Regions from separate parts of the Paenibacillus sp. GM2FR genome, predicted to be linked through region 2. Evidence: riboswitches for the same ligand, from Rfam matches in the RefSeq annotation. Region 2 holds a riboswitch; the other holds the start of a gene.
The links. Region 2 has a riboswitch for S-adenosylmethionine ahead of PAEVO_RS20780 (methionine ABC transporter ATP-binding protein). Riboswitches for the same ligand answer to the same signal wherever they lie in the genome.

Region 1: it holds a riboswitch for S-adenosylmethionine, as region 2 does, so the genes downstream of both, metA (homoserine O-acetyltransferase MetA) here and PAEVO_RS20780 (methionine ABC transporter ATP-binding protein) in region 2, are expected to answer to the same signal.

Annotation. Positions count from the first base shown of each region.
Region 1 covers NZ_MKZM01000008.1:4,179,849-4,195,253, forward strand. Annotated here, with positions in the region: gene PAEVO_RS18925 (putative sporulation protein YtxC) at 133-1,038, opposite strand; gene mqnC (cyclic dehypoxanthinyl futalosine synthase) at 1,271-2,404, opposite strand; gene PAEVO_RS18935 (aminotransferase class I/II-fold pyridoxal phosphate-dependent enzyme) at 2,571-3,791, opposite strand; gene PAEVO_RS18940 (PLP-dependent transferase) at 3,788-4,972, opposite strand; gene metA (homoserine O-acetyltransferase MetA) at 4,997-5,914, opposite strand; SAM riboswitch class I at 6,048-6,177, opposite strand; gene corA (magnesium/cobalt transporter CorA) at 6,619-7,554, shown strand; gene PAEVO_RS18955 (HRDC domain-containing protein) at 7,632-8,657, opposite strand; gene PAEVO_RS18960 (ROK family protein) at 8,850-9,746, opposite strand; gene modB (molybdate ABC transporter permease subunit) at 9,847-10,524, opposite strand; gene modA (molybdate ABC transporter substrate-binding protein) at 10,521-11,327, opposite strand; gene PAEVO_RS18975 (5'-3' exonuclease) at 11,366-12,262, opposite strand; gene PAEVO_RS18980 (arsenate reductase family protein) at 12,666-13,028, opposite strand; gene PAEVO_RS18985 (RluA family pseudouridine synthase) at 13,063-14,076, opposite strand; gene PAEVO_RS18990 (cob(I)yrinic acid a,c-diamide adenosyltransferase) at 14,080-14,640, opposite strand; gene PAEVO_RS18995 (aspartyl-phosphate phosphatase Spo0E family protein) at 14,990-15,253, opposite strand; gene PAEVO_RS19000 (aminotransferase class I/II-fold pyridoxal phosphate-dependent enzyme) at 15,372-15,405, opposite strand, start outside.
Region 2 covers NZ_MKZM01000008.1:4,549,866-4,565,270, reverse strand. Annotated here, with positions in the region: gene PAEVO_RS20815 (Cof-type HAD-IIB family hydrolase) at 1-342, shown strand, start outside; gene PAEVO_RS20810 (DUF456 domain-containing protein) at 350-829, shown strand; gene PAEVO_RS20805 (putative polysaccharide biosynthesis protein) at 886-2,511, shown strand; gene PAEVO_RS20800 (DUF2515 family protein) at 2,660-4,054, opposite strand; gene PAEVO_RS20795 (thioredoxin family protein) at 4,192-4,536, shown strand; gene PAEVO_RS20790 (COX15/CtaA family protein) at 4,777-5,751, shown strand; gene PAEVO_RS20785 (Cthe_2314 family HEPN domain-containing protein) at 6,201-6,920, shown strand; SAM riboswitch class I at 7,042-7,188, shown strand; gene PAEVO_RS20780 (methionine ABC transporter ATP-binding protein) at 7,296-8,312, shown strand; gene PAEVO_RS20775 (methionine ABC transporter permease) at 8,312-8,980, shown strand; gene PAEVO_RS20770 (MetQ/NlpA family ABC transporter substrate-binding protein) at 9,049-9,891, shown strand; gene PAEVO_RS20765 (SDR family oxidoreductase) at 10,097-10,870, shown strand; gene PAEVO_RS20760 (NifU family protein) at 11,071-11,316, opposite strand; gene PAEVO_RS20755 (YuzB family protein) at 11,399-11,647, shown strand; gene PAEVO_RS20750 (NAD(P)/FAD-dependent oxidoreductase) at 11,705-12,763, opposite strand; gene mqnE (aminofutalosine synthase MqnE) at 12,921-14,027, opposite strand; gene PAEVO_RS20740 (HesB/IscA family protein) at 14,420-14,779, shown strand; gene PAEVO_RS20735 (hypothetical protein) at 14,956-15,165, opposite strand; gene PAEVO_RS20730 (YheC/YheD family protein) at 15,387-15,405, shown strand, end outside.

The DNA.
Region 1 (15,405 bases), 370 kb from region 2:
TCAATGGCGAACCGGAGGAAATTGCAGCCGAGGTTTCCTCTCTCTGAGCGGTCAAATCCGGATTGATTCATGTCTTTGTCAGAGCTTTTACGTGAATTTATCAGTAATTATAATCCTGACCGCTTCGGTGCGTCAAGTCATCATTCGTCCGCTTCCGAGAAGCGCGCTGCATTCCGGACAACTGCAGCATACTTCGGCGCGGTTATCAAAGATGTGGGCCAATGTCACGATGACGGGAAGCTCAGGCTGCCTCGTGTGGATAATCATGCGGGCCGGAGATACCGAAATCAGCGTACTGACCACCATATCTTCAATCTCCATATCCTGGTCCAGCCTTTCCATAACGAGTCCTTCATCTCGAGGACGTTCAATCGGGCGAAGATTGCCATCCAGCAGCAGGAAATCCTCCTCCCCCTTATGAATGACGTGAACCAGCGGCATTTTGGGCTCCTGAAAATAAACAAAATATTTCAGCAGGCTGACAAACTCCTCGTACTGCTGATCCAGCATAAATTCATCCACTGCATACTCCGCCATCTCGCGGAGCTCCTGTTCATAGGACTGAAGCCGGAAGGTCATGTATCCATCCAGATTGAGCTCAGATGCTTCGTTTAGGCATTGGTATATGCCTTCGGACAGCTTGCGTCTGCGGCTCTGCCAGAAGTCCGCGGACGGGCCTTCCTCTTTTTGCAGGAGCATCAAAAACCATTGCAGAATCCGCCCCGCTTCTTCCTCATCATCAAACTCGAATTCCGAGAACATTAACCGTGCAGCAATCTCCTGCTCCTTCTCTTCCATAATATAAGCAGTGACTGCTTCGGCAGTGAGCCGGCGCAGCGTGTCGGCCGATGCGGTCCATGAGGACAGCGGAAGCTTGCCGGAGCACGTCCAAATCACGCGGTCATCCGAAGCGCTGAATGTGAATTTCAGCTGCTTGCATTGTTTATGTAGCTCTTTCTGCTTGTCTGACAATATACGGTGAAACGCCTTTTTCTCGTCTTCCGTCCGTGTACCGACAGAAATGCTGAACAGTTCCATGGAATCACTCCTTTCGAGTTCCCTTTTCAGTATATGGGGACCCGCTCGGGGATATACGGAACTCCTGCTTGGAAAAACAAGCAAGTCCGAAAGAATATCTAATAAATGGCGCGCATACTAAAAATGTCGATCGATTTAAGTTCCATGAAAACCATACTTTCTAATATCCCAATATAAAAAAAGCGGACCGAGTTGCTCGGCCCGCTTTGCGGATTTTTCATGAAGTATAAAATTAGTTCTGCATGACAAAGTCGCGCTCAACGGTGCTGTTATCTTCGAACACGCGCAGAATATCATACCGGGTATTGCGTTGAGCCGGAATGTTACCGGTCTCGCGGATCAATTGAATAATCGATTCAATATTGACCTTATACACAGCTCCTGCGGAAGAAACCACGTTCTCCTCCATCATCGTGCTGCCAAAGTCATTACAGCCGTAGCTGAGTGACAGTTTGCCGATCTCAGGCCCCATCGTTACCCAGGACGACTGCAAATTCGGAACGTTATCGATCGCCAATCGACCGATGGCTACCGTCTTCAAGTACGCCTCCGGCGTTTCGCGTTCACGCTTAAGGTTTGTATTGTCCGGCTGGAACGTAAATGGAATGAAGGCCAGGAAGCCTTTGGAATCATAACCGTTCTGAATGCATTCATCCTGAGCATCACGTACGCGAAGCATATGGAGCGCACGCTCTTCCATCGTTTCGCCCAGACCGATCACCATGGTTGCCGTCGTGTTCATGCCGACTTTATGAGCCGTTTGCATGACATCCATCCACTGGCGCCATGTGCCTTTCAAACGGCTGACTTTTTTACGGATGCGATCATCCAAGATCTCTGCGCCGCCGCCAGGCAGCGAATCCAGACCCGCGCTGTGAAGCTCGCGCATTACCTCTTCGAGTGTAAGCCCGGAGATCTCCACCATCTTCATAATTTCCGCTGGGGAGAAGGAATGCATCGTAATGTTAGGAAACCGCTTCTTGATGTTACGAAGCAGGTCCGTATAATAATTGAAAGGCAAATCCGGATTGACTCCGCCCTGCATCAGAATTTCAGTACCGTTCACATCCTCGGTTTCCTGAATCTTCTGGAAAATCGTCTCATCGGGCAGAACATAGCCCTCGGAAGAGCCCGGTCTGCGATAAAAAGCACAGAAACGGCAGAATACATCACATATGTTCGTGTAATTGATATTCCGGCCGATAACAAATGTTGTGATAGGATCCGGATGCAGGCGCTTTGTCATCACATCCGCCGCATGGCCAATTTTCTCAATCTCGTCACTTTCAAAAAGCGTCACGGTATCTTCCAGGTTTAGACGCTCACCGCGTAAAGCTTTATCCAATATACGGTTTACCGCACTCATTCTTGCAGCCTCCCTACTTAGAGCAAAATAACAAATCACCAGTAAAACTTTTTCTATCTCATCCTACCACAATCCGGCATTAAAAACGACATCCCGTCCGTGACAGGATGCCGAATTCTATGATTTGGCATATCTTTAAATGAAGTCCTTGCTTCCATGCAAATCTTTAGTAACTGGCAGCAAAAGCCCGATCCAGGTCAGCAATCAGATCGTCCACATCCTCGAGTCCAACCGAGAAACGGAGCAAACCATCCGTAATGCCGCGTTCATGCCGAACCTTCTCGCCCATCGCTGCATGCGACATCATCGCCGGATACGACAGGATGCTCTCCACAGCTCCCAGGCTGACCGCTACCAGCGGCAGCTTCACATGGTTCAGCACCTGCTTGGCGCGCTCGCCTGAGCCGACGTCAAAGGAGATGACCGCACCATAACCGCTCGATTGCTTCTCGTGGACTTCACGTCCCGGATGATTCAAGAGGCCAGGGTAGTACACTCGCTCAATATCGCTTCTCCCTTGCAGCCAGGCCGCCAGCTTGGCTGCACTTTGCTCGGAGTGGGCCATTCGTGTGCTGAGTGTCTTCATGCCGCGCATAAGGAGCCAGGAATCCTGAACCCCAAGCACCGTGCCCAAACCATTTTGCAGTTGCTTCAATTGGTCTCCAAGCTCCTGGGTTCTGGCTACCGCGAGACCTGCCAGCACATCGCTGTGCCCGCCAAGGAATTTGGTCGCGCTGTGGATGACGATATCCACGCCGAATTCAATCGGACGCTGGTAAAACGGCGTCATGAACGTATTATCCAGCAGGGTAAGCAGGCCTTGCTCCTTCGCCCAATCCGTCACGGCACCAATGTCGGTAATTTTCAGGGTCGGGTTCGAAGGAGTCTCCATATAGACAGCTTTCGTATTCGGTTTGAGGGCCGCCTTCACCTGATCCAGATCGGTCATGTCTACAAAGGTGCTCTCGATGCCCATACGGCTCAGAATGCTGGTCAGCAGGCGGTAGGTCCCGCCGTACACGTCCTCCGTCACGATCATATGATCGCCCGCGGAGAGCAGCATGAACGAGCTGGAGATCGCGGCCATACCGGAAGCATAAGCGAAACCGCGTACGCCTCCTTCCAAGAGGGCGATATAATCTTCCAGCGCCTGCCTCGTCGGATTGCCGGAACGGCTGTAATCATGTTGGGGCGGGTTAAAGATATCTTCATGATGAAACGTAGAGGCTTGATAGATCGGAACGCTTGAGGCGCCGGTTGCCCGGTCGATTTCCCCGCCGAAATGCAATAATTTCGTCTCGAAACGGAGTTCTTCCTCGCGCTCCCGTTTTGTTGATAACTGCTTGGATTGCGTTTCCAAGCCTGATGGGCCTTTATCGATGCTCATTCTCCCGTGCTCCCTTCCACTTCAGCCATAGCTGCGCCCAGCGCAGCATCCAAATCCGCGATCAGGTCATCCGCATGCTCGATGCCGACCGAGAACCGGAGCAAGCGGTCATCCACACCGATCGCATCCCGAATCTCAAGCGGGATGTCCGCATGGGTCTGGACGGCTGGGTATGTCATCAGGGACTCGACGCCCCCGAGGCTTTCGGCGAACGCAATCAGCTTAATATGCCGCAGCACGGGCTCCACATAGCGGGCGTCCTTCACCTTGAAGGAGAAGATGCCGGTGTTGCCGCTGGATTGACGGTTCTGTATGTCATGTCCCGGATGATCCGGCAGGGCAGGATAATATACCTCGCCGATCGCTGGGTGAGTTGTCAAAAATGTCGCCACTGCGGTGGCATTCGTTTCGTGCCGATCCATGCGCAGCGCAAGCGTCTTCATGCCTCTCATCAGCTGATAGGAATCGGTCGGGCTTAACACCGCGCCGATGGAGTTATGAAGGAAAGCCATCTCCTCCGATAATTCCTTGCCCTTCGTTACGATGATACCCGCCAGCACATCGTTATGTCCTCCCAAATACTTGGTGGCGCTATGTATGACGATATCCGCCCCAAGCTCGATGGGTCTTTGGAAATATGGAGTCAAAAGCGTATTATCGACGATGCTGATCAGTTGATGGCGCCTTGCCCACGTACAGACGGCTTCGATATCCGTAATCATCATAAGTGGATTGGTCGGCGTTTCGACAAAGACAGCCTTCGTGTTGGGCTGTCTTGACCCTTCCAGGGCATCCAGGTCATTCGTATCCACGTACGTAGCCGTTACGCCGAACTTGGACATAATCCGCTCCAGCAGCCTATACGTCCCACCATACAGATCCAGCGATACAATCAGATGATCCCCTTGGCCGAACAAAGCAAAAATCGTCTGAAGGGCAGCCATGCCCGAGCTGCAAGCAAAGCCGGCATCACCGGATTCCAGCTCGGCGCAGGCATCCTCCAATACCGACCGGGTCGGATTTTTCGTACGGGCATAATCAAACCCCGTGCTCTGGCCTAATTTGGGATGGCGGTACGCCGTAGCCTGATAAATCGGAAAATTCACGGCTCCGGTTACCGGTTCTTGCACCGACCCGATCTGTGCCAGCCGGCTCTCTATATTCAAAGGTTTCTTCTCCATCACAAACTCTCCTCCCGTATACTGCTATATTTGCGGACCAATATCGTACGGCGTTTCCTGATATACATAGTAATTGAGCCAATTAGTAAATAATAAGTTTGCATGCGCGCGCCAGATGGACGGAGGCGTCCTTGTTGGATCATCATTCGGGTAATAGTTGCGCGGCAGCGCGATATCCATTCCTTTGGCAACGTCCCGGTCATACTCCCATTTCAGAGAGTCCGCATCATATTCGGAATGCCCTGTGGCAAAAATCTGCTTTCCATCGCGGCTGGATACCAAATAAATGCCTGCTTCCTCGGACTCGGACAGGATGACCAAATCGTCAACACCTGTAATGTCTTCGCGCCGAACTTCCGTATGACGGGAATGCGGAACAAAGAACATTTCGTCAAAGCCGCGAAGCAGCTTGGTACATGCTTCATTGATCGTATGTGGAAATACGCCAAAGCATTTTTCCTCGAGGCTGTATTTCGGCACGCCGTAATGATAATAAAGCCCGGCCTGCGATGCCCAGCAGATATGGAGCGTGGAGGTCACATGCGTCTTGGTCCATTCAAAGATTTCAGTAAGCTCATCCCAGTAATTCACTTCTTCAAACTCCAACTGCTCGACGGGAGCTCCTGTAATAATCATGCCGTCAAAACGCCGGTTCTTCACTTCTTCAAAGGTTTTGTAAAATGATTTCAGATGCTCAGCCGACGTATTCTTCGAAACGTGGGAACTCGGATGAAGAAGAACAACATCCACCTGGAGCGGGGAGTTACCGATCAATCGCAGCAGCTGGGTCTCCGTCGTTTCCTTGGTTGGCATCAAGTTCAGAATAGCAATTCGCAATGGGCGGATATCCTGATGAAATGCATGACTCTCATCCATGACAAAAATGTTTTCTCCAGCCAGAACTTCCTTTGCCGGCAAGGCATCCGGAATTTTAATTGGCATTGTGGCTCACTCCTTCGAAATATGAAATGATACATCCATAAAAAGCTGTGAGAAAGAGCGTTAGACTGTATAAACGCAAGAAAACCTTTCTCGAAGTAGAGAAAGGTCATCATATACGTATCACAATGCGCCTCTCTCATCTGTCAGACTATACAACGGCTTCGAAGAAGCGTCGTATCTCCTGCAAGAATTAGCACCGTGCGATGTTGCCGCCGGTTGCCGGGTTTCATAGGGCTAGTCCCTCCACCTGCTCTTGATAAGATTTCGCTTTATTCAGTTGTCTTAAATGGTTCGTAATTGATACTTACTTTAAATCATTCCCAATTTTTCGTCAAGAACCTTTTCATAAGTCCGTCACACTTCACCGAAGGTTTCCATACCCTGTACAAATGGCCCTTGATTGCACCGGATTTTCAACTTGAAAGGTCCTACACCCGGCGTTATACTAGACAAGTGCTGTTTAAAACCGAGTATGAAAGAGGTGACATGGAAGATGGACGGTGACCCGAGCCAGAAACTGGATGCACAAGACGCACAACCGCATAGGATTAAGATCAGCTTACCGGCAGAGGGCGGCGTTATTTTTCATGCGCTTTTATCGTATTCTAACCTTCCTTGAATCATGCCTGTATACCGGTGGGCTGATATCCTGTGCCTTTACTGCTGAACCAAGCAGTTTGTATTTGACAAAGGAGTGATATCAGATGAAAATCCGGTTGGTCGATTCGGGCGTATTTACCCCTATTGATGACATCGAAATGACGCTGACGCCTCCGGCCAGCGGCTTCTACTGGCTGGATGCGGACGTGGATGATTTAGCCGAACTGCAGCCCCTCTTCTCCCTGCATGATCTTGCGGTTGAGGATTGCCTCAGCGAAGAGGAGCAGCGTCCCAAAATTGAAATATACGAGAACCACTATTTTATCGTCGTGAACAGCATCCGGTTTGACGACGAAGAGATTTTCCTTCGGGCATTGAATGTTTTCCTGGGCAGACATTTTATTATTACGGTAACCAAGCAAAAGATCCACGAGCTTCGCACCGTTAAGCCGCTTCTCTGGGAGGACGAAGTCAGCACGCCTGACCGCTTCCTTTACCTCTTGATCGACCTTGTCACGGACAACTATTTCTCCGTCGGGGACCGCATCGAGGCGCGGATTGAAAAGCTGGAGGAAGACATCCTGATGCATACCAAAAAAACACACTTAAGCGAGATTATCGGTCTGCGAAGCGAGATTCTTTGGTTGAAAAAGGTGCTTGGTCCGCAGAAGGAAGTTATCAATACACTTAACAAAAAAGATCTCCGGCTGATCGATGACCAGCTGCAGAAATATTTCAGCGATATCTATGAAAATGCCGTGAAAATTTCCGAAACCTTCGAGACCTACCGGGATCTTATGGGGAACCTTCGAGAGGCTTACCAATCCAGTATCGCCAATCGGGCCAATGAAATCATGCGTGTGTTTACCGCCATTACAACGATCTTTATTCCACTGACGCTGATTACGGGCATCTACGGCATGAACTTTGACAATATGCCTGAGCTTCACTGGAAATATTCATATTATGTAGTTATAGGCATCATGATTTCTGCCGGTGCCCTCATGTTTTATCTGTTCCGCAAAAAGGACTGGATATGAAATATCACATCTCCACAGACAGAATCAGGACGGATCTCCTTGCACAAGGAAATCCGTCCTGATTTCGTTCGTGCGGATTAGCCTGCGTTCGCTTTGCCAGGCTCTTCCCGCCGGAAGCGAATCCGTATCAGGCGCAGCCGCTCATACAGCTTCTCCGTTCCGCCAATCTCTTCTACCTCTCCATTCCGGGCTTGTCCTTCTCCATATACCCGTTGTAATACCGGTTTAAGAAACGTATCGCCCAGCTCTTCAAAAGCCTTCCATACCGTCGCCTGCTCTGAAGCCGTCATCGTATTCAATTCTACCTCCAGCAGCTGCTCCGTGTCATAACCTTCCTTCTCGAGCCCCTCCAATTCCTCAACCAAATCCCGGCGAGATAACGCGGTGCGCTCTTCCAGCTGGGTCAGCGAAGCTCCCTCTGCTATGCCAAGCAGCATCGTACGACGGATTCGGAAGCGGTCCAGCTCTTGCTTGTAGCGCTGCTCCTTCTGTTTATACAGCCAGGACAAGAACACTTCTTCCTGCAGCTGCTTATAAACCCAATCCAATGGAAAGGTTGTGGTTCGCTCGATTTTCGTCGTGATCTCCAGCCACTCCGCCCCATGCTCCGAGGCCTTGCTGACCCCGATTCCCGGAAGCTGCAGCAGCTCTTCCTCATTCTGGGGGATGAAGGCGCTAATCATGCGCAGCACCCGATTGCTGGCAATGAAGTAAGGGGCTTTTCTTCCGGAGGCCGCCTTTCTCCTGCGCCAGGCACACAGCTCCGTGTACAGCTCCTCCGAGCCATACAGCTCACTGTAGCACTGCAGCTTCTGCACACGAAGATTCTTGCCTCCCGTCTCTCCGGGTTCATGGAATACCCCCTCAACAAGCGGCCGGAAGCCCTCTCCAAGCTTCTTCGCTAATTGATGTCGGTACACGCATAATAACTCATTCCATGAATTCCCTTCATACCACTCCTCGTCGGATACTTCACCGTCCGGTTCCATATTCCGCCAACCGAGCTGCCATCCCCCCTCTTCCTCACCGATCCATACTTGAGCAGAACGGAGATGACCTGACTCATCCGCTCCGCTCATCTGATTCATGAACACAATTTGCATCCCTCAAATACCTCCCGTTTAAGCATTCAGCACAACGATGATACAACGCAAAAAAGCACCTCTCCTCCGCCGCAGCGACAAAGAAAGGTGCTTCCCGTTCCATACGTTATACTGTTGAAACCATAATACCATAATCTGTAATAAAATCAAACCAATTTTGGCTCACTCTATATAAGAAATTAAGAAATAAGGTTAAGCCTGAACGCTCTTCGCCTCATCTACTGCCAGCTTGGCCAACGCCAATGCGCCGCAGAGCCCCGCATTATCGCCGAGCATCGGCGGAACGATGAATTGATCAATCCCGTCATGAAGGCTTGGATGCTGAACATATCCGGCCAGCAGCTCCTGAAGCTTCGTGCGGATCAGCGGGAACAGCTGCTCCTGCTTCATAACGCCTCCGCCCATCACAATACGCTGAGGGGACAGAATGAGGACATAATTCATCAGCGCTTGAGCCAGATAATAAGCTTCCATCTCCCAAGCCGGATGATCCGGCGTCAATTCCACGCCGGGAACTCCCCAACGTTTGCCAAGGGACGGACCGGCTGCAAGCCCCTCCAGACAGTCGGCGTGATAGGGACAGGTCCCTTCATACCGGTCTTCCGGATGGCGGCGCACATAAATATGCCCCATCTCCGGATGAGACAAGCCGTGGATCAATTCACCAGCTACCACGGCGCCTGCTCCTACTCCCGTTCCGATGGTGATATACAGACAGCTATCCAGTCCCTGGGCAGCGCCCCATGTATATTCTCCAAGAGCTGCTCCGTTTACATCGGTATCAAATCCAATCGGAACATGAAAACGCTCTTCCAATGCTTTGACAATATTGTAATTGCTCCAATGCGGCTTCGGTGTCGTTGTAATGCAGCCATAAGTCGGGCTGCCCTTCACCGGATCAATCGGTCCGAAAGAACCGACTCCGATCGACTCTATATCCTTATCAGCAAAAAAGTTAAAGACGTTTGCCATGGTTTCTTCCGGGGTTGTTGTCGGGAAGCTCACTCGCTCCACAACCGTTCCATCCTCCATACCCACGCCGCAAACGAACTTGGTTCCTCCTGCTTCAATTGCTCCAAGTAAACTCATGCTTCTTCCATCCTCTCCACGATGTGCTGTGCCTTGTTCTCTATTTGGTTGCTAACAAGCTCTATTCGAAGCATATGTAAACATTGTGCTCCCGTCAAGTCTACCTGCCGCTTTCTCTGCTTCTGCCCGTTCCTGACGCGGCGAGTAACAGCCATGAGAACAAAATAATGACCGCCGTCCACGCCCATGCCAGCCCGCTTTCGCCATTGCTAACCGCAACGTAAATCGCCGTGGGCAGCGTTTGCGTGACGCCCGGTATATTGCCTGCAACCATCCAGGTTGCCCCAAACTCGCCCAAGCCTCTGGCAAAAGCCAGAATGAACGCCGATACGCCTGCCCTGCGGACCAGCGGCAGCGTAATCCAGCGAAGCACCTGCCATTCACCGGCCCCGGCCGATCGCGCCGAATCCTCAAGCTCCGGGTCCACGGACTCAAAGCCCACCCGCATGCTCTGATACACAAGCGGAAACGAGACCACTATAGCCGCTATGACTGCGGCTCCCCAACTGAAAATGATGGGCCTGGCAAACAGCCATTCGGCAGCTGAACCTATCCAGCTGTTTCTGCCCAGCATGACAAGCAGAAGAAAGCCGACCACCGTGGGCGGAAGCACAAGCGGAAGCATCAGCAGCGTTTCGACGGCCGTTTTGCCGACAAACGCGCGCCGGGACATCCAGCGTGCCGCCGCTGATCCCAGTATAAAGGCAATGATGCTGGACAGCAGTGATGTTTTTATCGACAGCCATACCGGCATCCAGAACATTTCGGTCGTGGTCACGGCGACGCCTCCGCTACCTCAAATCCAGCCTCCGTGAAGATATCCCTGATCTCGGGCTTCCGCATAAATTCAAGGAGCGCCTCAGCCTCCTGCGGATGCTTGGCATTGCCCGGAACCGCTGCAGGATATTCAATCGGTTGGTGCTTGTCCGGGTCGACCTCAAGCGCAAGTTTTGCCTTGGTCGAACTCTTCAGATCGGTTTTATACACAAAACCGGCATCCGCATTCCCCGACTCCACATAAGCGAGAACTTGCGTCACGTCCTTGGCATACACCGCCTTGGATTCGACATCATCCCAAAGGCCTTCATTCTGAAGAGCATCCTTCGCATACTCCCCGGCCGGTACCGTATCCGGCTGCCCGATAGCCAGAACGCGTACTTCAGGTTTGAGCAGATCCGATAACTGCTTCACGTTCTGTTTGCCAACAGGCTCAATCAGCACCAACGCATTCCGAAACATCAACTGAACCGCATCGGATTGTACGATCCCCTTCTCGACCAGTCGATCCATCGGCTCCGTTGCCGCGGATACAAACAAATCTACAGGCGCCCCTTGCTCGAGCTGTTGTCCAAGAGAGCCCGAACCGCCGAAATTATAACGCAGCGTAACATTCGGAAACTCTGCTTCAAATCGTCGTCCGGTCTCTTCCAGGCTGGATTTTAGGCTTGCTGCTGCCGAAACAATCACTTCCACCTTCTTCTCAGCCCCTGAGGGCTGCTTAGTGGTATCGGTTGAAGGAGTCTGGTTGGAGGCACATGCGGATATTAGAAGCAGCATGGCCCCAAGCAGCAACCCGGTCAAGATTGATGTTCTTCCGAAATTAAACGGTCTCCACATGACTAGGAAACCACCGCCACCCCAAAAAGATGGCCGAGGCTCTTCATCTCGAGCTCCTCCAGTTTGGTTAATGCCCGTTCGTGATCCACGCTCAGGCGGCATAGATCCAATTCGCACTCCATGGGAACCTCGCAATGGATTTCGGCCAAAGCCCGGGACAGATGCAGCATTTCCAGATCCGCCTCGATCTTGGTGCGGACCCCTTTGGTCAGCGAATCAAGATTCGCAAGAATGCCTTCCACGGATTCATACTCCTGAATCAGCTTGACCGCCGTTTTCTCGCCAATCCCGCGTACGCCCGGATAATTATCGCTCGTATCTCCCATCAGGCCTTTCACATCGATCACCTGTCTTGGGGAAAGTCCTTTTTCGGCATACAACGTTTCCGGGGTATAATGCATATAATTGCCGTGTCCCTTTTTCATAATAATGACGGAAGTCGAATCGTTCACGAGCTGAAGCAGATCGTGGTCCCCCGACAGGATCATGACATTCATGCTATCCCCATACCGTCTGGCCAGCGTACCGATGCAATCATCAGCCTCATAGCCCACGACGCCCAGATTCGGAATTCCCAGGCATTCCGTCACATCACGCACCAACGAAAACTGCGGAACCAAATCATCCGGCGCTTCCGGACGATTCCCTTTATACGAGGCAAATTGCTCTGTACGAAATGTTTTTGAGCCCATATCCCAGCAGCACGCCACATGGGTAGGCTGAAATTTATCGATAGCATCCCACATATACCGCAGGAAGCCGTAAATCGCGTTGGTCGGCACACCCGCTTTGGTTCGACGGATATAGCCGCTTGACGCGGTCGCATAGTAAGCACGAAATAATAAAGCCATCCCGTCTACAAGCATTAAGGATGGTTGTTGATTGGGTATCACAGTCATGATCGCTCCTAACTTTAACTTCTCTGATATAACCTTAAATATACCTTGTCATTATACCATATCCCTATATAGACTTGGGCTAGTCACAAGGCATTTCTTTGAATTTCCTATCATTGGCTGTTCATAAGAAAAACGTCTATCGACGTACTTTCTCAGTAGACAGACCGCATGTAGCGGAAGTTTTTCTTGCGAGATAAGGATGCTAAGCCTCGGATGTTTATACGTTCTTATCTCTTAAAACAAAAGAGCATCCCGGCGGTCCAAGGACCTTGGGATGCTCTACCTTTACCAGCAGGAGAATGCGTCAATGCCGGATCGTTGCCCTTCAACAATCGGGTTCCATCAGCTCTTTTAACCGGCCTTTATTGGGCCTGTCCTTGTCTCCGGCTAAAAAATGGCCATTCTACTTCTGCCATGAATCCTGATATTGTTCCGCCTTGAAGCCGACGGTCACTTTACTGCCGTCCGTCACGATCGGACGCTTAATCAATCTTCCGTTGGACGACAACAGTTCGATTTTCTCCTCGTCGGAGAGTCCAGGCAGCTTGTCTTTCAGGTTCATTTCCTTGTAGACCTCGCCGCTCGTATTGAAAAATTTCTTCAGCTCCAGGCCGCTCTTGGCGATAAGGTCGGCTAATTCATCCTTCTTTGGCGGTTGCTCAAAAATATTTTGAAGTTCCAGCTCATGCCCTTCGTTCTGCAGCCATTTCACCGCGTTACGGCATGTCCCGCATTTCGGGTATTGATATACTTTCAGTTTGCTCATTCGATACGTTCTCCTTCTCATGTTGTTTTGAAAATTAGGTCGCCTCTTCCGCAAGCAGGTTTCTCAGAAAGTTCATATCCTCAGGGAGCGGAGCGGTGAATACCATCGGGGTCCCCTCAATCGGGTGCATCAGCGTCAGGCTTGCCGCATGCAGCGCCTGCCTGCCCATGCACCGGTCCAGCCTCATGATGGATGCGGCTTCCGGCTCTGCCGGTCCCTCGTTCTCATAGGAAGCAGCTTCCGTCCCATCTGATGGCGACTCCCGATCGCTGTAAACCGGGTGCCTATACATCTGATCTCCAATCAATGGACAGCCGATGCTAAGCATATGCACCCGAATTTGATGGGTCCGGCCCGTTTCCAGCTTCAACTCAACCAAGGATGCGGAAGGATAGGTTTCGCATACCTGATACCGTGTCAATGAAGGATATCCATCCGGAGTTACGATGCGACGGTGGGGCTCTAACGGATCCCGATCAATCGGACCGTCAATATCGCCTGACGGCACAGCAGGCTTGCCATGAACAAATGCTACATACCTCTTGTCAACCGTGCCGGCTATCATTTGTTCGGAAACATGCTGGTGAATATACGGATTCTTCGCCACCACCAGCACGCCGGAGGTTTCCTGATCCAGCCTGTGAACCGCTCTGAACCGGTAATTCCAGCCCTTCTCCTGCCAATAGTGAACAACGCCGTTCGCCAGTGTGTCCGTATAATGACCGTGCGTCGGATGCACGATGATCCCTGCCGGCTTGTTCAGAACAAGCAGATGCTCATCCTCGTACAGAATATGAAGTTTCATCGGCTGGGGCAGCATATCGTCTGACCGTTCCTGCTCCATCCGAATTTCGATCAGATCTCCCGCATGCACTTTAACGCTAATGTATACACGGGTCCCGTTCAGCATGATGCCCTGCTCGGTCAACTTGAGGCGCGAGAGCAGCTTACGGGATACCCCCATTCGTTTTTGTAAAATGGTCTTAAGCTGCATGCCGTCTTCTTGCGGTGACACGACATAGCTGATTGGCGGATAATACAAATTCATGAATTACCGAAACACCTTTCCACTTCGCTCATATTCGACATCCGGAATCCCGGCGTGCACATTGGCTGCCCGCGCAGTCACAAAGAAATAGTCGGACAATCGGTTCAGATAGCGGCGAACCTCCGGATTGATTTCCGTGGTTCGCTGCAGCGAAACGGTCAACCGCTCGGCTCGGCGGCATACGGTCCGACATACATGAAGCATGGAGGACAACGCGCTTCCGCCTGGCAGGATAAAACGCTCAAGCGGAGGGTTTTTCTCCTCGAATGCATCCAGCCATGCCTCCAGATTATCCACAAGATCGGCGCTTACCTTGAGTTTATCCTCACGAGGTCTCGCATAGGCCAGATCCGAGCCGCAATCGAACAGTTCATGCTGGATTCGAACGAGCTGAAGATGCAGCTCCTCAAAGTCGGCTTCCTTGGCCAAAAATACGGCTTGACCGACAAAGCTGTTTAATTCATCGATCGTGCCATACGCCTCGATGCGCGGATCATCCTTGGGCACACGACCGCCAATAATTGAAGTTTCCCCCGCATCTCCCGTTCTCGTATATACCTTCATCACATCTTCCTCCATTTCAAAGTCCGATCCATATTGAACGAACACACCATATTTCTTAAGATTATAGAATTTATAGTTTCAGCGAAGCTGAGCAATTCTATAATCGCAAGAAAAACTTCCTTTAACCGCGGTCTGTCTTCTGAGAAAGTACGTCGATAGACGTTTTTCTTATTATGCTCAACTATAGCATAATTTCCAATAACGGTCCCTCTACGGCAGAATAAGCCCCATGCTGATCATGATTCCGGGACGAGTTTTTGCACCAGGGGATTGTTTTAAACGCAAACAAGGCTGATCCGTGAGGCATCTAGCCTCAGAGCAGCCTTGTATTATTCAATCATGTCGTATTTTATAGTTTCTTTTTGGGATGGGCCTTCATATATTCGTTGATCTTCAAATCCAGCAAACTGCTGATCTCGATAACAATCTCCGATGTGAAGGACTGCTCTTCCAAAAAAATTTGTTCCATCTTCCGGCGAAGCATATGAATTTCGTCTTCCAAGGTAATTTCCTGAGGAGTGGATTTGGCTGATTTAATTGACCATTTACCGTGATTATTGTCTTCAGCCGTATAGTCACCACGGTAGTTTGACAATTCATAATCACAAAACACTGGTGATCCCTCCTTGGAAAGTAAAATTCTGCCCCCAAAATAAAATTATAACATATATTTTGCCAATGGAAAGTGATTTTTTTGTTAATTCAAGGAAAAAGTTCAACGATTTCCTTGCCTACTTTATTTTTTCCACAAAATTGCCCATTCTC
Region 2 (15,405 bases):
AATGATCATGAGGTACGCCACAACATTCTGATGCGCCTGCAGGATATGGGTGGACTGGAGATCACGAACTCCTCGCCGGATAACCTGGAAATCAATCCGCTCGGCGTTAACAAAGCGACCGGAATCGGACAGGTGTGCGAGCTGCTCGGAATCAGCATGTCCGAGGTCGTAGCCGTAGGGGACAGCTTGAACGACCTGGCTGTGATTCAGCAGGCCGGACTCGGCGTGGCTATGGGCAATGCCCAGCAGACGGTAAAGGATGAAGCGGACCTTGTGGTTTCCAGCAACAATGAGGACGGTATCGTTGAGGTCATCAGGGATCATATTTTGATCGAAGGGTGAGATGTTGATGGACGTATTGGGCTGGATTATCGTCATCGCTCTGTTTATCATTGGGATGGCCGGAGCGATTTACCCTATTCTGCCGGGGGTTATCGCCATTTACCTGGCGCTGTTTGTTTACGGCTGGTTCTTTACATTCGAGCATTACAATACATGGTTCTGGATTATTCAGACCATCATTCTGGTGGTGCTGTTCATTGCCGATTATGCGGTTAACGCCTGGGGAGTTAAGAAGCTTGGCGGTTCCAAAGCCTCGATATGGGGCAGCACCATCGGACTGATTATCGGACCGTTCGTCATTCCCGCTTTTGGATTGATTATCGGACCGTTCATCGGGGCATTTCTGGGTGAAATGCTGGCAGGCTCGGGACCGAGCAAATCCATGAAGGTTGGTTTCGGATCGGTCATTGGATTGTTCAGCAGCATTGTGGTGAAGGTTATTTTACAGCTCGCGATGATTGTTATTTTCTTCATTTGGATTTTCTAATAGACGCTTAGGAATCGCTGTAAGAGGCGCTTTGGAGGAGAAAGAAGGGTACGGTTTTGTCAAAGAAAGAGTCATTTATTAAAGGCACCATCATCTTGGCCGCTGCTGCGCTGGTAGCCCGGGTGCTGGGCCTTGCTCAGCGGGTGCCCCTGGAGCATATGCTGAATGATATTGGGGATGCCTCGTTTACGATCGCCAATAACGTATATTTAATGCTGTTAACGGTAGCAACGGCCGGCATTCCCAGCACGCTCAGCAAAATGGTATCCGAGCGTCATGCTTTGAACAAGCCTGCGGAGGCCCGGCGTGTCTATCATGCTGCACTTATTTTTGCCGGAGCAGCGGGTGTAATTATGACGCTGCTGCTTTATTTCGGAGCTCCTTATTATGCGACCCATATTGCTAAGCAGCCGGAGGCGGCCGCGGCCATTCAGGCACTCGCCCCAGCGCTGCTGCTGTTCCCGGCCATCGCCATGATGCGGGGATACTTCCAAGGGCGCAATAATATGACGGCTGGTGGCATATCGCAGATTATCGAGCAGATTGCACGGGTTCTGACAGCGATCGGCGTGGCCTACATGCTGCTGCGGATGGGATACGACGATACCTGGATCGCGGCCGGCGCCTCCTTTGGGGGCGTACTCGGCAGTATCGGAGCATTTGCCGTCATGCTGTACTTCACGGTAAAACTTCGCCGAAGTGATCGTGAGCTCAAGATGCCGGCGGCGGACCGCTCCATTCCGCTTGGCGGGATATACAGGGATATATTCACGCTGTCTATACCGATTGTGCTGTCTTCCCTGGCGGTTCCGGCAGTTAACTTTATTGACAGCTCCATCGTGAAACCGCTGTTGATCGGGCAGGTTGGTCTGGGACAAGCCACCGCAGCCCTCGCGGTATTAGGAAACCGGGCGCAGAGCGTCGCGGGAATTCCGCCGATTCTAGCCATTGCCCTCAGCACCTCGCTCATTCCGATCATCTCTGCCGCTTTTGCGAAGAAAGATCAGGAGCATTTGGAACAGCAAGTATCGCTGGCTATGCGTATAGCCATATTGACGGGGATGCCGATGGTGATTGCGCTATGCGTTGCTTCCTATTCCATCAATGGTTTACTGTTCAGTTCCTTGGGCGGCAGCGGGATTATTGGATTTCTGACGTTCGGTACGATTTTCCAGATCACGATGATGACGACAAATTCCATTCTTCTTGGAATCGGCAAGGCCAAGCTTTCGATGATTCACGTGATGATCGGGGTTGTGGTCAAGCTTGCAGCCAGCTTCCTGCTTGCTCCGTTCTTTGGGATTTACGGTATCATTGGGAGTACGGCTCTTTGTTTCCTTGTCATTACGATACTGAATATAAGATCGATTAAAGCAATTGTATCCTTCTCCATCCTGGGCAAACGCTGGACGGGCTTCGTACTGACGGTGCTTGCCGCCGGTGGAATCGGATATGGCCTGAATCTGGCCGGTATTCAGATGGTTGATGTCATGCCGGCACGGTTGGCATTCCTGCTGACTTGCCTGGTTGTAGGCGTGGCCGTGGTCATTATATATCTTGTCCTGCTGGTGGTGTTTGGCGTATTGCGCCAATCGGAGCTGAGCAGTTACCCGCGTCTTTTGCAGAAGGTGTTCCGTCCGCTTATGAGACTGCAGCCTGCACGTATGCGGGAGCGGGGATAAAGACATAGACACTGAAGCGTTTTGAAAAAACGCACATCGGAAGCATAAGCTTTGGTGCTGAAAATCGACCTTTTTGAACACGCACTTATCGTGTGAATAGAACCGAAAAGAGACCTTCCTTGCAGTATCGGGACGGTCTCTTTTCATTTTAATGCCGCCGCTCGAACGGATCAGACACATCATGGACGATGGAGGTTTTCTCCAGAGCGGCCCGATGGGCGTGGGTGATATCCGGCAGTAGCGGCCGTAACGGTTTACGGATATGCCTGAACATCGCGCGGCCCTGATACCAGTCGTACCGGGGAATCGGCTCGGGAGTTTCATCCTCCCAGATCTCTTCAAGATGAGGGCTATACAGACGTTGGCCACCCGGGAGCCATTCCGATGTGATGAGGTCAAATCCCTCATGGCCATGATTCATGGCTTGCTCAAGGGTCGGCGTAAATAAGGCCGGCCAATATTCGGCGCGCGATCCCTGGTGCTTGGTGGACCGTGCGAATGCCAGCACGGCGCGGTATATCTCCTCATATCCAAATAATAAAGCATACAGCGAACGGCCTGCCTTGATCCGAATGGACAGGTCGTCAAACTTGGGTAGGGTAAGTCCGGCCAGTGGCCTGGCTGGGGAAAGGGGCTTTTGGGCAGGGCTTGCGCCCGACTCCGTTCGATGGACTTGGCCCAACGGAAACACGATTTGATTCAACCGGGTCAGCTCATGCATCCGAAAGAAGGGATCCTGTAGAATATGCTGTCGGTAAAAAGGATGTCTCGCCACTCGCCCCTCAATATAATTCTGTTCATTAATGATGAGACCCACCGTAAGCAGCGAACTGCCCTGATCCTGCCAGAACTGCTCCCAGAACGGTGTCATGAACGATGAAACATGAAAGTGGGGGAGCAAATGAAATAGGGGCTTCCCTTTTTTTCGACTGTGTATATAGAGAAGCAGCTGGGGGTAGGCGTCCTGGAAGATCAGCGCATTGCAGCGTTCCAAGAAACGATACAAATTGCTCTTGAATGTGGGATCCATGAGATCCGACATCAATCCGCCCTTCAGATCGCTCATATTCCACCCGGCATTACGCGAGACCATATGGGCCAGCAAGGCCCAATGCAGCTCTGGATGTGACACATAACAGTCCAAATAGGCTTGCGTACGAGTCACATTGCTGCGGTTGGCTTCGGCTGCGGCCTCTTGAATATGATGAATCAGCTCCTGCTCATCTTGAGATAGCTGAACATCTGCACCTGGCTCATGAATCCGAATGTCGCTATACCCTTGCATAGAAGGGTACGGAAACGGGGAAACGCTCTGCTGGAGATAGGGATGAGAGGAGAGAATGTTCTTGAGCTGCCTGCGAATCGTTCTAACGGCTGTGGGATCCCATTTCAATTCATGTCTGCTTGTCCGGAGTTTTAAGGAGAATCTCCACGATGCGATCATTCCCGACCATGATTCTGTCAGGGCTAGCGGAAGGGTTGCCGTCCATGACCGTACATCCTTGCCCAGGTTTTTTTTATCTTTGGGTCCGTTCGAGTGCATTCGGGGTCACCTGCACTTTCTAATGGTTAATCCCAGCCTGTGAACATCATAATGTCAGTATGCTCTAAAATTTGACTTCCACTCAACATTTTGATTCACTAAGGGTGAAGGAATTCGACGTAAAGGGGAGATAATCAATGGAAAAAATCACTTCAGAAGCAGAATTTCAGGTTGAAATCCAGTCTCCGCGACTGACTGTTGCCGTATTTAAAGCAGACTGGTGCGGCGATTGCAAGTTTATCGATCCATTCATGCCGGAGGTTGAGACGAAGTTCTCAAACCAATTGACTCTGGTAGAGGTTGACGTCGATGCTGTCGGTGACGTGAGTCAGCAGCAAAATATTTTGGGGATCCCCAGCTTTGTTGCATATTCCGATGGACGTGAGCTGGTTCGCTACGTTAACAAACTCCGCAAATCGCGCGAGGAGATTGAAGATTTCCTGCAGCGTGCCGTGGACGTATACAGTACGATTCATAAGTAAGAGTGACCATAGCACCGCCGCCTTGATCTATAACTGGCGGCGGTGTTGTTTTACATATCGGATAGAGGTAGGGCTACGAAGTCAAGTACCTGCATCATGAAGGTTTTTCTCATTTTTGAACATTTTGTCACAATCGCTCAAGTGACCGTAGCCGTAGAATCAGGTATAATGAAATGTGGACTGTGTACGATGCGATCCTGTAAAGGTTTAAATAGTGAATATGAGCAGCAGGTGAGATAAGTGAATGATAAACAATTAAAATGGCTGAGTTACATAACATGCTTAATTATGTTCTGCGCGACTTTCGGGGGCATGGTTGTGACTAAGACGGGCTCGGGACTCGGTTGTGGTCAGGAATGGCCGCTGTGCAATGGTAAATTTGTTCCCGCTTACACGGTATCCTCCATGATTGAGTATTCCCACCGGGCTGTCAGCGGAATGGCGGGTTTGGCGGCGCTGGCTTCGCTGATTGCGTTCTGGAAGTACAAGCGGGATCGCCGGGATTTGATGGCTTATGTTATCGGGACCTCGGTATTCGTCGTGGTGCAGGCGATCATGGGGGCGCTAGCGGTGGTTAAGCCTCAATCGGCCGCGATTATGGCGCTGCATTTTGGCTTCTCGCTAATTGCTTTTGCGAGCTCCGTCATGCTGGCTCTGGGTATGCGGCGGGTAGAACAGGCGAAGGGGCCCGTAGACTTGGAACGTCTGCCTCGGGTAAGCAAGGGTTTCCGTAATCTAGTCTGGGGCACAACCCTGTATAGCTATATCGTCGTTTATATTGGTGCATTCGTTAGCCACACCGATTCCCGGGAAGGCTGCTCCGGCTGGCCGCTGTGTAACGGGGAAGTGATCCCGGAGCTGAGCGGTGGAGTCGGCATCGCTTTTATGCACCGGGTGGCAGCGCTTCTGCTGCTGATCGTGGTGGCGGTGATGGGGCATTTTGCATATTGGCGCAATCGCGACAACCGGGAGGTACAGATGCTGGGCATTTCGGCAACCGTGCTCTGTCTGCTGCAGGTGTTTAGCGGTGCCCTCATTATGGCAACGATGCATAACGAGGAGGTTTACGTATTCTCCGCACTGGGACACACGCTGCTGATCTCGGCCTTATTCGGCGTACTCTGTTATTTAAGTGTCCGGGTATGGCAGCTCAGCAAGCCGCTTGAAGCTGAGATGCGGCCGGGTCACAACATGCCTCGTGAAAAGATCGTATAAGTAAAGAAGCAAAAACCATGAAACAAAGAGATCGAATGTAAGGCAACATATGTTAAGCAAAGTCCCCGGGCCAACGTTCGAGGGCTTTGTTGTATAGAGAGGGAATTGATATACCAACCGTCTAACCGTCCGCTCAACCTGTCTGATTTAAGGAAGACGCTCGAAGCGGTACTGGAAAGGTTTGATTCGGCAGCGGATTTGTTTATATTTATTAAGATTGACGAAGCCGATAACCAGGGAATATCTCAAGTCGCTCCATTCTGTGGGGGTTGTCTGGTCGTTTCGTGGGCATTCTATGTGAACGAACTGAAACACAACCGGGATACCCCGGTGAGTTATTCCCGCGTGAGGATAACGTGAAGACGGTTGAACGCGGTGGAATCACTATTTAGACAAATAGCGGTCCAAGAAGAACCAAGATTAATTTGATGACGCGAGGGGGTACCGCCATGCTTCGTATGTTACTTGGGGAACAGCCCCGGCACAATAACGGACTGCTTGAGGAAGCCATCGAATCGATGGTCAAGACAACCCGGCTGCTGCAGAAGGAAATGGAGAAAAATCAGGATCCGACGCATGACTTTCGCAAGCTTGAGATTTGGACCCGGGGGTTGATCGTTTCCCTGGATGAGCTGGAACAGAGCTGGAATGCGGCAAGGCATTTCAGTCAATCGGTCAAATCGGGTTACATCGATGACATGTCGATTCAGGAGCAAGGGGAATATCAACGATATGTGTATTTTTACAAAAACGGCTTCATACGGGTATTCTCGATCCTTGACAAGCTGGGGACGGTGTTGAACGATTTGTACGATCTTCATACCTCCAAGGTGAAGGCGCATTTCTCTTATTTTACGGTCCTGCGGCAGTTTAAATTCCTGAAGGCCCACGGAGAGCTGGCCAAAGAGCTGGAAGCGATCAAGGAGCGTTACAAAACACCGCTGAACACACTTCGGAAACGGCGCAACGCCGAAATCCATTACATGAATTCCGAGATGCAGGATGATTTATGGCAGCGTCATCAAGGGCTGTCGGACAAGATCGAGCTGGAGGATATCGATCAGCACCTGGACGATCTCAAACAAGGTGTCGATATGGTATGCCGGAGTCTGGCGGCCTCTTATAAATATACGAACGAGCTTTGGGGGAAAAATGGAGTCAGGGCTTAGGCACAAAATCGCCATGAAATTCCTTTTGACAAAAACCTGAAAAGAATCTATACTAACTATTGCATTCATTAAATGTAATTAAATCAGATCAAATTAATCGGAAAAATTTCATATCGATGTTTTCTTATCGAGAGAGGCGGAGGGACAGGCCCGATGAAGCCCGGCAACCGACTCCAGCGTGTAATTGCTTAACGCAGTGGCGCTTGGAGTGACATGGTGCTAATTCCTTCAAAGCTGCAGGATATCCCTTGGCTTTGACAGATGAGAAAAGGCGTTGACTTTTACGTAAAGAGGGCCCTTTTTGATTCTACAAAAAGAGGCTCTTTTCTTTTGGGTAAATAGATATGAAGCTTCGGAAAAAGGAGGATTATCGGATTGATTGAGCTCAAGCAATTGACGAAGCAGTACGGAAAAGCCGGAACCTTAACCACTGCGTTGTCCGAATTGGATTTGTCGATTGAAAAAGGAGAAATTTTCGGAGTGATTGGACACTCCGGTGCAGGTAAAAGTACATTGATCCGTTGTATCAATTTGTTGGAGCGTCCCACCTCGGGCGAGGTGTGGGTGAACGGTAAGAACTTAACGTCGCTTGGCAAGAAGCAGCTTCAGACGGAACGCCGCAAAATCGGCATGATTTTTCAGCACTTTAACCTGTTATCTTCCGCGACGGTGTACGATAACATTGCGTTTCCGCTGCGTCTGATCAAGACGCCGAAGGCTGAAATGGAACGCAAGGTATCCGAACTGTTGGCTTTGGTCGGCTTGGAGGCCCATCGGGACAAATACCCGTCCCAGCTATCAGGCGGGCAGAAGCAGCGGGTTGGCATAGCCAGAGCGCTCGCAAGCGATCCCGAAGTGCTGCTGTGCGACGAGGCCACTTCGGCGCTTGACCCGCAGACGACCGATTCGATCCTGCGCCTGCTGCTGGACATTAATAAAAAGTTTCATCTGACGATCGTGCTGATTACCCATGAGATGCATGTGATTCAGAGCATATGCGACCGGGTCGCCGTCATTCATCAAGGCGGCATTGTGGAGCAAGGGCCGGTAACGGAAGTGTTCCTGAAGCCGAAGCATGAAGTGACCCAGGAATTTATCCGCCAGGAGATGGACAGCGGCGAAGCGCTGCGGCTGGCCATTCAGGGCCAGGCGAATGGACCTTCAAAGGCGGTGCAGATTACGTTCCTTGGTTCGAGAACGTACGAATCGATTCTGTCCCATACCGTTCATGAGACGGGCGTGAATTTTGCGATTCTGCAGGGCACGATCTCCACGATCAAAGAAACGCCGTATGGCCAGCTCATCGTCCGTTTCGAAGGGGAAGAGCGTGCCATAGAAGATACGATCCGGAAGCTGCTGGAACAAGGATTAGACGTGGAGGTGATTCATTAATGTTCGGGCTTGATTTTACCCAGATCGACTGGAAAGAGATATGGACGGCAACATTGGATACCCTTCGGATGCTGGGGGCTTCGGCATTGTTCAGCTTCATCATCGGACTGCCGGTTGGCGTGCTGCTCTACATGGCTGCAAGATCTACATCCGGTTTGGTGCGCTTTGGTTACACGATCCTGTCGTTCATTGTGAACATCCTGCGTTCGGTTCCGTTCATTATCCTGATCGTTGCGATGATCCCGATTACGAAGTCGCTCGTAGGTGTTTCGTACGGCGTGCTGGGAACCATTCCGCCGCTCGTGATCGGCGCTGCCCCATTCTTCGCCAGGCTCGTGGAAACGGCTTTGAATGAAGTGGATAAAGGCGTGATTGAGGCGGCTCATGCCATGGGCTCCTCGACAAGCCAAATCGTATGGAGGGTTCTCCTCCCGGAGGCACGTCCGGGTCTGCTGGCGGGGATGACCATCACGATTGTAACCCTGGTATCTTATACCGCGATGTCCGGTCAAGTCGGGGGCGGCGGATTAGGGGATTTGGCCATCAAGTATGGCTATTACCGTTATGAGACCGAGATCATGATTCTGGCCGTTGTGTTGATGATCGTGCTGGTACAGCTGCTGCAAATGGCAGGAGATCGCCTGGTGCGGCATTTTACAAGAAAATAACGGGATTGATGAGGCTTCAAGGAAGACAACATATAAATAATATATTTTTTCGGAGGGAGACTTTTAGAATGAAAAAATGGACATTAGCATTGATCAGCTTGACCTTGGTTACGGTGCTGGCTGCGTGCGGCAGCAAGCCTGCGGATAACGCAGCTGAGCCAGGGGGAACAACAGGAGGCGGTGCTCAAGAGACGGTAACCTTGAAAGTAGGTGCTTCACCTTCACCGCACGCCAAAATTTTGGAGCATGTCAAACCAGCGCTTGAAAAAGAAGGCGTGAACCTGGAAATCGTAGAGTTCACGGATTATGTTCTGCCTAACACGCAAGTGGATTCCAAAGAAATCGACGCGAACTTCTTCCAGCACAAGCCTTACCTGGATAACGAGATCAAAGAGCGCAAACTGGATCTTGAGTCCGTGATCGCCGTGCATGTGGAGCCGCTGGGTGCGTATTCCAAAACCATTACATCTGCGGATGAGCTGAAGGATGGAGCTGTTGTAGCCATCCCGAATGATCCTTCGAATGCGGGCCGTGCATTGACCCTGCTGTCCAAGAATGGCGTCATTAAGCTCGAGGATGAAACCAAGCTTGAAGCTACCGCCAAGGATATCGTGGAAAATCCGAAGAACCTGGAGTTCAAGGAAGTTGAAGCCGCCATGCTGCCGCGTATGCTGGATGAGCTGGATCTGGCTGTCATCAACACGAACTACGCGCTGGAAGCGGGACTGGACCCAACGAAGGATGCACTCTTTATCGAAGACAAAGAGAACCCTTATGCCAACCTGCTGGTAGCTCGTCCGGACAACAAGGATTCCGACGCCATTCAAAAATTGGCGAAGGCGCTGACTTCCGAGGACGTGAAAACCTTCATTGAAGAAGAGTACAAAGGCGCCGTCATCCCGGCATTCTAATTCGAGTTCCAAAGCTCGAATATGCTGAATATAAATTTTTCGTATTTGTAAAGAAAGGGCATTATCCCAAAAGAGACCTATCGGTCTTGAAGGATAAGCCCTTTCTTTTTTTGTGTCAACGCCCATCTCTGCCGGGTTGCAAGTTGTTAGGCCTTATCAAATCTTTTATACTGAAGGAAGGATATCCATCTAAGGAGGGAAAGCCTTGAAGGGAAAAGTGGCGCTGATTACAGGCAGTGCGACAGGTTTGGGAAAAATGACAGCTTTGTCGTTAGCCCGGCAGGGATGTCATCTAGCCATAAATTATGTAAACAGCAAGGATGAAGCGGAGGCGCTTTCCCGTGAGATTGAGGGGTTTGGCGTGAAATCCATTGCAATTAAAGCCGATATCGCCAGCGAACGTGAGCTGTATTCATTGGTCGATCAGACGGAGGAGCGGCTGGGCAGCATCGATATCCTTGTTAATAATGCGGGACCGTTCATTCGGGAGCGTCGTCTGTTCTCAGAGTACAGCCGCGACGAAATCGTACATATGGTGAATGGCAATTTAACCGGCGTCATGCTGCTGGACCACCGCGTTCTGCCAGCCATGCGGGAGAAAAAGTGGGGACGCATCATCCACTTCGGTTTCGGACATGCCGGAGAAGCCCGCGCGTGGCCTCAACGTTCAGCCTACGCGGCTGCCAAGGTGGGCCTGGTTTCCTTTACGAAGACGCTTGCGGTGGAAGAAGCACCGTATGGAATCACCGTGAATATGATATGTCCGGGGGACATCCGCGGAGCAAATAAAGAGAAGACCATCGATGAAGTGTCAGGCATTCAAGATGGGCTGACCCCGCGCGGACGATCGGGAAGCGGGGAAGACGTTGCGAGAGTGATCGAATACCTATGCCTGGATAAGTCGGATTTCATTACCGGCAATATTATGGATATATCCGGCGGGCTGGACCCGATCCGCCCGTTGATTAAACCGGAATAACATATCATTCTCTAAATAGCTCCACAAAGTGGAGCCTATGCTTCCGATTCTTATTCCAAATACTTTGAGGGGACCCCAAAACACATAAATGCGATTAAAGAATGGCTTACGCTTCGCTGAAAACTTATACATTCTTTAATCTCAAAAAAAAGAGTCTTGATTCCACGAGGGAACCAAGACTCTTTATAGTTAAAGAAGATTTAGAATACTTGAACTACTTCTTGAATGCCTTCTACTTCTTCAACCAGGGCGCGTTCAATCCCTGCCTTCAGAGTAATGGTGGAGCTAGGGCAGCTGCCGCATGCACCCATCAATTTCAGCTTAACGATGCCGTCTTCAACGTCAACCAGTTCCACGTCACCGCCGTCGCGCTGCAGGAACGGACGAAGTTTATCAAGCACTTCAGCCACTTCATCATATACAGTGGTTTGCGTGTTTTCACTCATCTTGTTCAACTCCTTTCCTCCCTATATTATAGTACATAAACCGGCAAAATAAAATGCCAATCTTAAGGCAGGTCTTATAACAATGTCCATTATCATTGAGTTTTGCACAAGCAATTCCTATTTCGGCACGGATAAAGTTCTCCAGACGCTTGAAGCCGAGTACGATTGTCAAGTCATCGAATACGGCTGTCTGACCAGCTGCGGTCAGTGCTACCTGATGCCCTTCGCTTATGTGGATGGCGAATGGGTCGAGGCCCCTACGGCAGAAGAACTGCTTGACGTTGTCAAAGCTAGGCTCGAAAGCTTTCAGGACAGCGAAGAGGAAAGCTGACGCTGATACCTGGCATATTCCGTAAGGAGCAACAACGCGTCTGCAACCTACCGGGAGCTAGTAGTGACGCTTGGATTTCCAGAGAACACCGCTCTTCAATATCCTTGGTACCCGGCCCAGCACAGAAGTGCTGCCCATGAGTCCAAAGCCTGCATGTTTGCCGAGGGAGCCGAGGGTTCCCTTGAGCTTCAGCGGAGATACCTTTGGCGTATCCTCACGCCATATAGCTTTCATGACATGTCCCACTTGCTCGGCTTGAGCCCCGGCCGCTTGCGCGCTCGGGACGAACGGGAGGCTTGCGCAGTCGCCGATCACGTATACTTCCGGATGGGACGGAACCTGATACCACTCGTTCAGCAGAATACGTCCGCTGCGATCTTTTGGCAGATCGAGATCCTGTACGACCTTTACGGGCTGAATGCCCGCCGTCCATACAGCCAAGTCGGTTGGGATAGGCACATCCAGATTGTACACGGCGTCCTTCTCGACTCGGGATACGGAAACGCCGCTGTGGATATCCACATGGTGTTCCTCAAACCAGCGATGAATATAAGCAGACAAACGGTTAGGAAAAGAAGAAAGTACCCGCTGTCCCCGGTCCAAGATGGCGATATTAAGGTCAGGCCGGCTTTCACGAAGATCGGCAGCGAGTTCGATGCCGCTTAAGCCTCCGCCAATGATATGAACATGACCATAAGGTCTGAGGTTGTTCAGGTGCAAATAGGTTTCCCGGGATGCAGAGAAAGATTGCAGGCTGAACGTGAATTCTTCAGCGCCCGGTACGCCATGATAACGGTCCGTACATCCCAGAGCAATGGCGAGTTGATCGTATTCCACGGGATCGTTGTTCGTCAGGTTAACAAGCCTCTTCTCCAGATCAATGGATGTGACTTCACCATATACAATTTGGAGGCGGTCATACACCGGGAATTTAACACGAACGGCGGTATCGGCCACGGTGCCTGCTGCCAGCGCGTAATATTCGGTTTTGAGTCCTTGGTACGGCATGCGGTCGATGAGCACGACCTCCACGTCCGGAGGAAGATAGCTGCTGAATAATTCTTGAATTAGGGCAAGACCACCATAGCCTCCGCCGAGAATGACGAGCTTTTTCATAAATTTCTTCCTTTCTCAAGAGATAAGAAGGTGAGCGCCGATTCGCAAGAAAAACGCCGCTAGAAGCGGCTTAGGTTACCCACGCTATATTATCTCTTTAACCTGTTTTCCGTTTTTTGGAACGTCTCTCGTTTGCTTAAATCCCTGCTGGTAAGACTTATTCGTAAACCTTGATCTCGTTGTAGAAGGTATCGCGTTCAACCGGAATCCGGCCTGCGCCTTGAATGAGCCAGACGAGCTCTTTGCGTGTCAGCCCTTCCGGTGTTAAAGCTCCTGCAGCATGGCTGATACGTTCTTTCAGGATCGTACCATGGACGTCGGAAGCGCCGAAGCTGAGAGCCACTTGAGTTAATTGCGGCCCGATATTAATGAAGTACGCTTTGATGTGGTCGATATTATCGAGCATCAGACGGCTGATGGCAATGGTTTTCAAATCTTCGTAGGCCGAGTTGCGGCGCATGATGCCTGCATTCTTATTCTTCGGCTGCATGGACAGCGGAATGAATACCATGAATCCATTGGTTTCATCCTGAAGTTCCCGAATTTGCAGCATATGGCGGATCCGGTCCTCATGGCTTTCGATCGATCCGTACAGCATGGTGGTGTGCGTCTTCATACCAAGCTTATGTGCGGTACGGTGAACATCGAGGTATTGATCGACGTTGGCTTTGTCCACCTTCATCTTCTGACGATATTGGTCAGACAGAATTTCGGCGCCGCCGCCTGTTAAGGATTGGAGACCTGCTTTTTGCAGTTCTTGGAGTACTTCCTTTGTGCTAAGTCCGCTAATGCGAGTGAAGAATTCAATCTCTGCCGCGGTATAGGCTTTCAGAGTTACTTCCGGGAAACGCTCGCTCAATGCCTTCAGGGAATCTACATAGTACTGGAACGGCACATGGTTATTATGTCCGCCAACGATGTGAAATTCACGAATGCCGGGATGAATATGCTGCTCGACATACTCGATCATCTCAGCGCCGGACAGGGTATAGGAGCCTTCCTCGCCTTGATCTTTCCGGAAATTGCAAAAAGCGCAGTGGGATTCGCATACATTCGTGAAATAGAGACTCATGTTCTCAATGAAGTAAACTTTTTTCCCGTTCTTGCGCAAATTGGCTTCATTAGCCAGCTGCCCGAGGGTCAGCAGGTCATCGGTTTGATACAAATACACACCGTCTTCAAGATTCAGGCGTTCGCCGCTTTGGACTTTCGCAACGATCTCGGCCATTCTCTGATCGGTAAATGGTGTCACAATTGTGGACATGTTCAATCCTCCTGTTCACACTTGACCTGCATAGAAGATCCAGCAGAAAAAGCGATCATAAAGTGAATCACTCCCCTAAGGGAACGGTCCGTTTATAGTGGTATAACAACAAACATCAATAATGGGCTGAATAATTAAATAAGTTTGTGAAAAAATATACAACTGTGGACCAGCCATAACCTTTGCCGCTTTTTAACCGGGGTATGTGACAATTATCCAACAGTTGCCGCCCATGTTCCTTCCCTATTATAAACCTGACCCCTCGGGGTAGCAACACAAATAGAGGAATTGAAAATAGGTTTGTCATTACATATCAAAAGCCATCATAACAACCTTGAGCGAATTCGCGAAGAGGAGTATACTTAAAGAGTGAACGAAAAGGAGGGTGACCTATGATTACAATCAGCGACTCAGCTGCAGAACGTTTAAAAGAAATGCTTGCTGAACAGGAAACGCCCAATATGTTCCTTCGACTGGGTGTCACTGCCGGCGGTTGCAGTGGTTTTTCATATGCAATGGGCTTTGACGATAATGAAACGGAAGCAGACGTATATATGGATCTGCAGGATATGAAGGTCGTTGTCGAGAAGGACGATCTGAAATACCTGAACGGCCTGGAAATCGATTTTGAGGAATCCGGCATGACCGGCGGCTTCACCATCCACAATCCGAACGCGACCGTAACTTGCGGCTGCGGTTCGTCATTCCGTACGGCAACGGATGCGGGCAAACCGAACGAAGAGCCTTGCTAATAAGGACGCTCTAGAGGGTTAAGCCTAAGTCAACAGTTAAAGACCTCTCCCGACAATCTTTGTCGGAGAGGTCTTTTTTGCGCTATGGGAAACATTAGCTAGAGCCATTTGAACCCAAAAAGCAGCCAACTCCGTGTAAAGGGGAGGCTGCTTTTTTTTGGGTTCTACCTATCCGATCAAACCGGAAAGAAGAAGGTATCGTTCAGCATCAGCACAATCATGCCGGCGGCCACAAGCGAAAATACGATGCAGCCCGCTCCGAGTCCTCTGCGCTTATCCTTGATGAACTTGAAGCCCATAATAAAGATAAGAACGGTGATGGCGGCAAGGGCAACCGACATGCCGACAATGGCAATCCAGTACAATATTTCAAACAACGCTGCCAAGGTGACAAAGCCTCCTTTATGGGTATCCCTGGTGATGGATGTATTACGGACAAAGCTCTGTTCTTACTATACGATAGATCACATCATTTGCAAAGGGAGGCTGCCGTGAGGCCACAAGAACCCCAATTATTAGGCATACCATCACGGACAATCATCCAAGACAAAAAGCGGATAGGGGAATAGGATAACGTATGTCATGAATAAAAGGAGGCGAAAGCAGCATGGCGGGAAGACAACTGG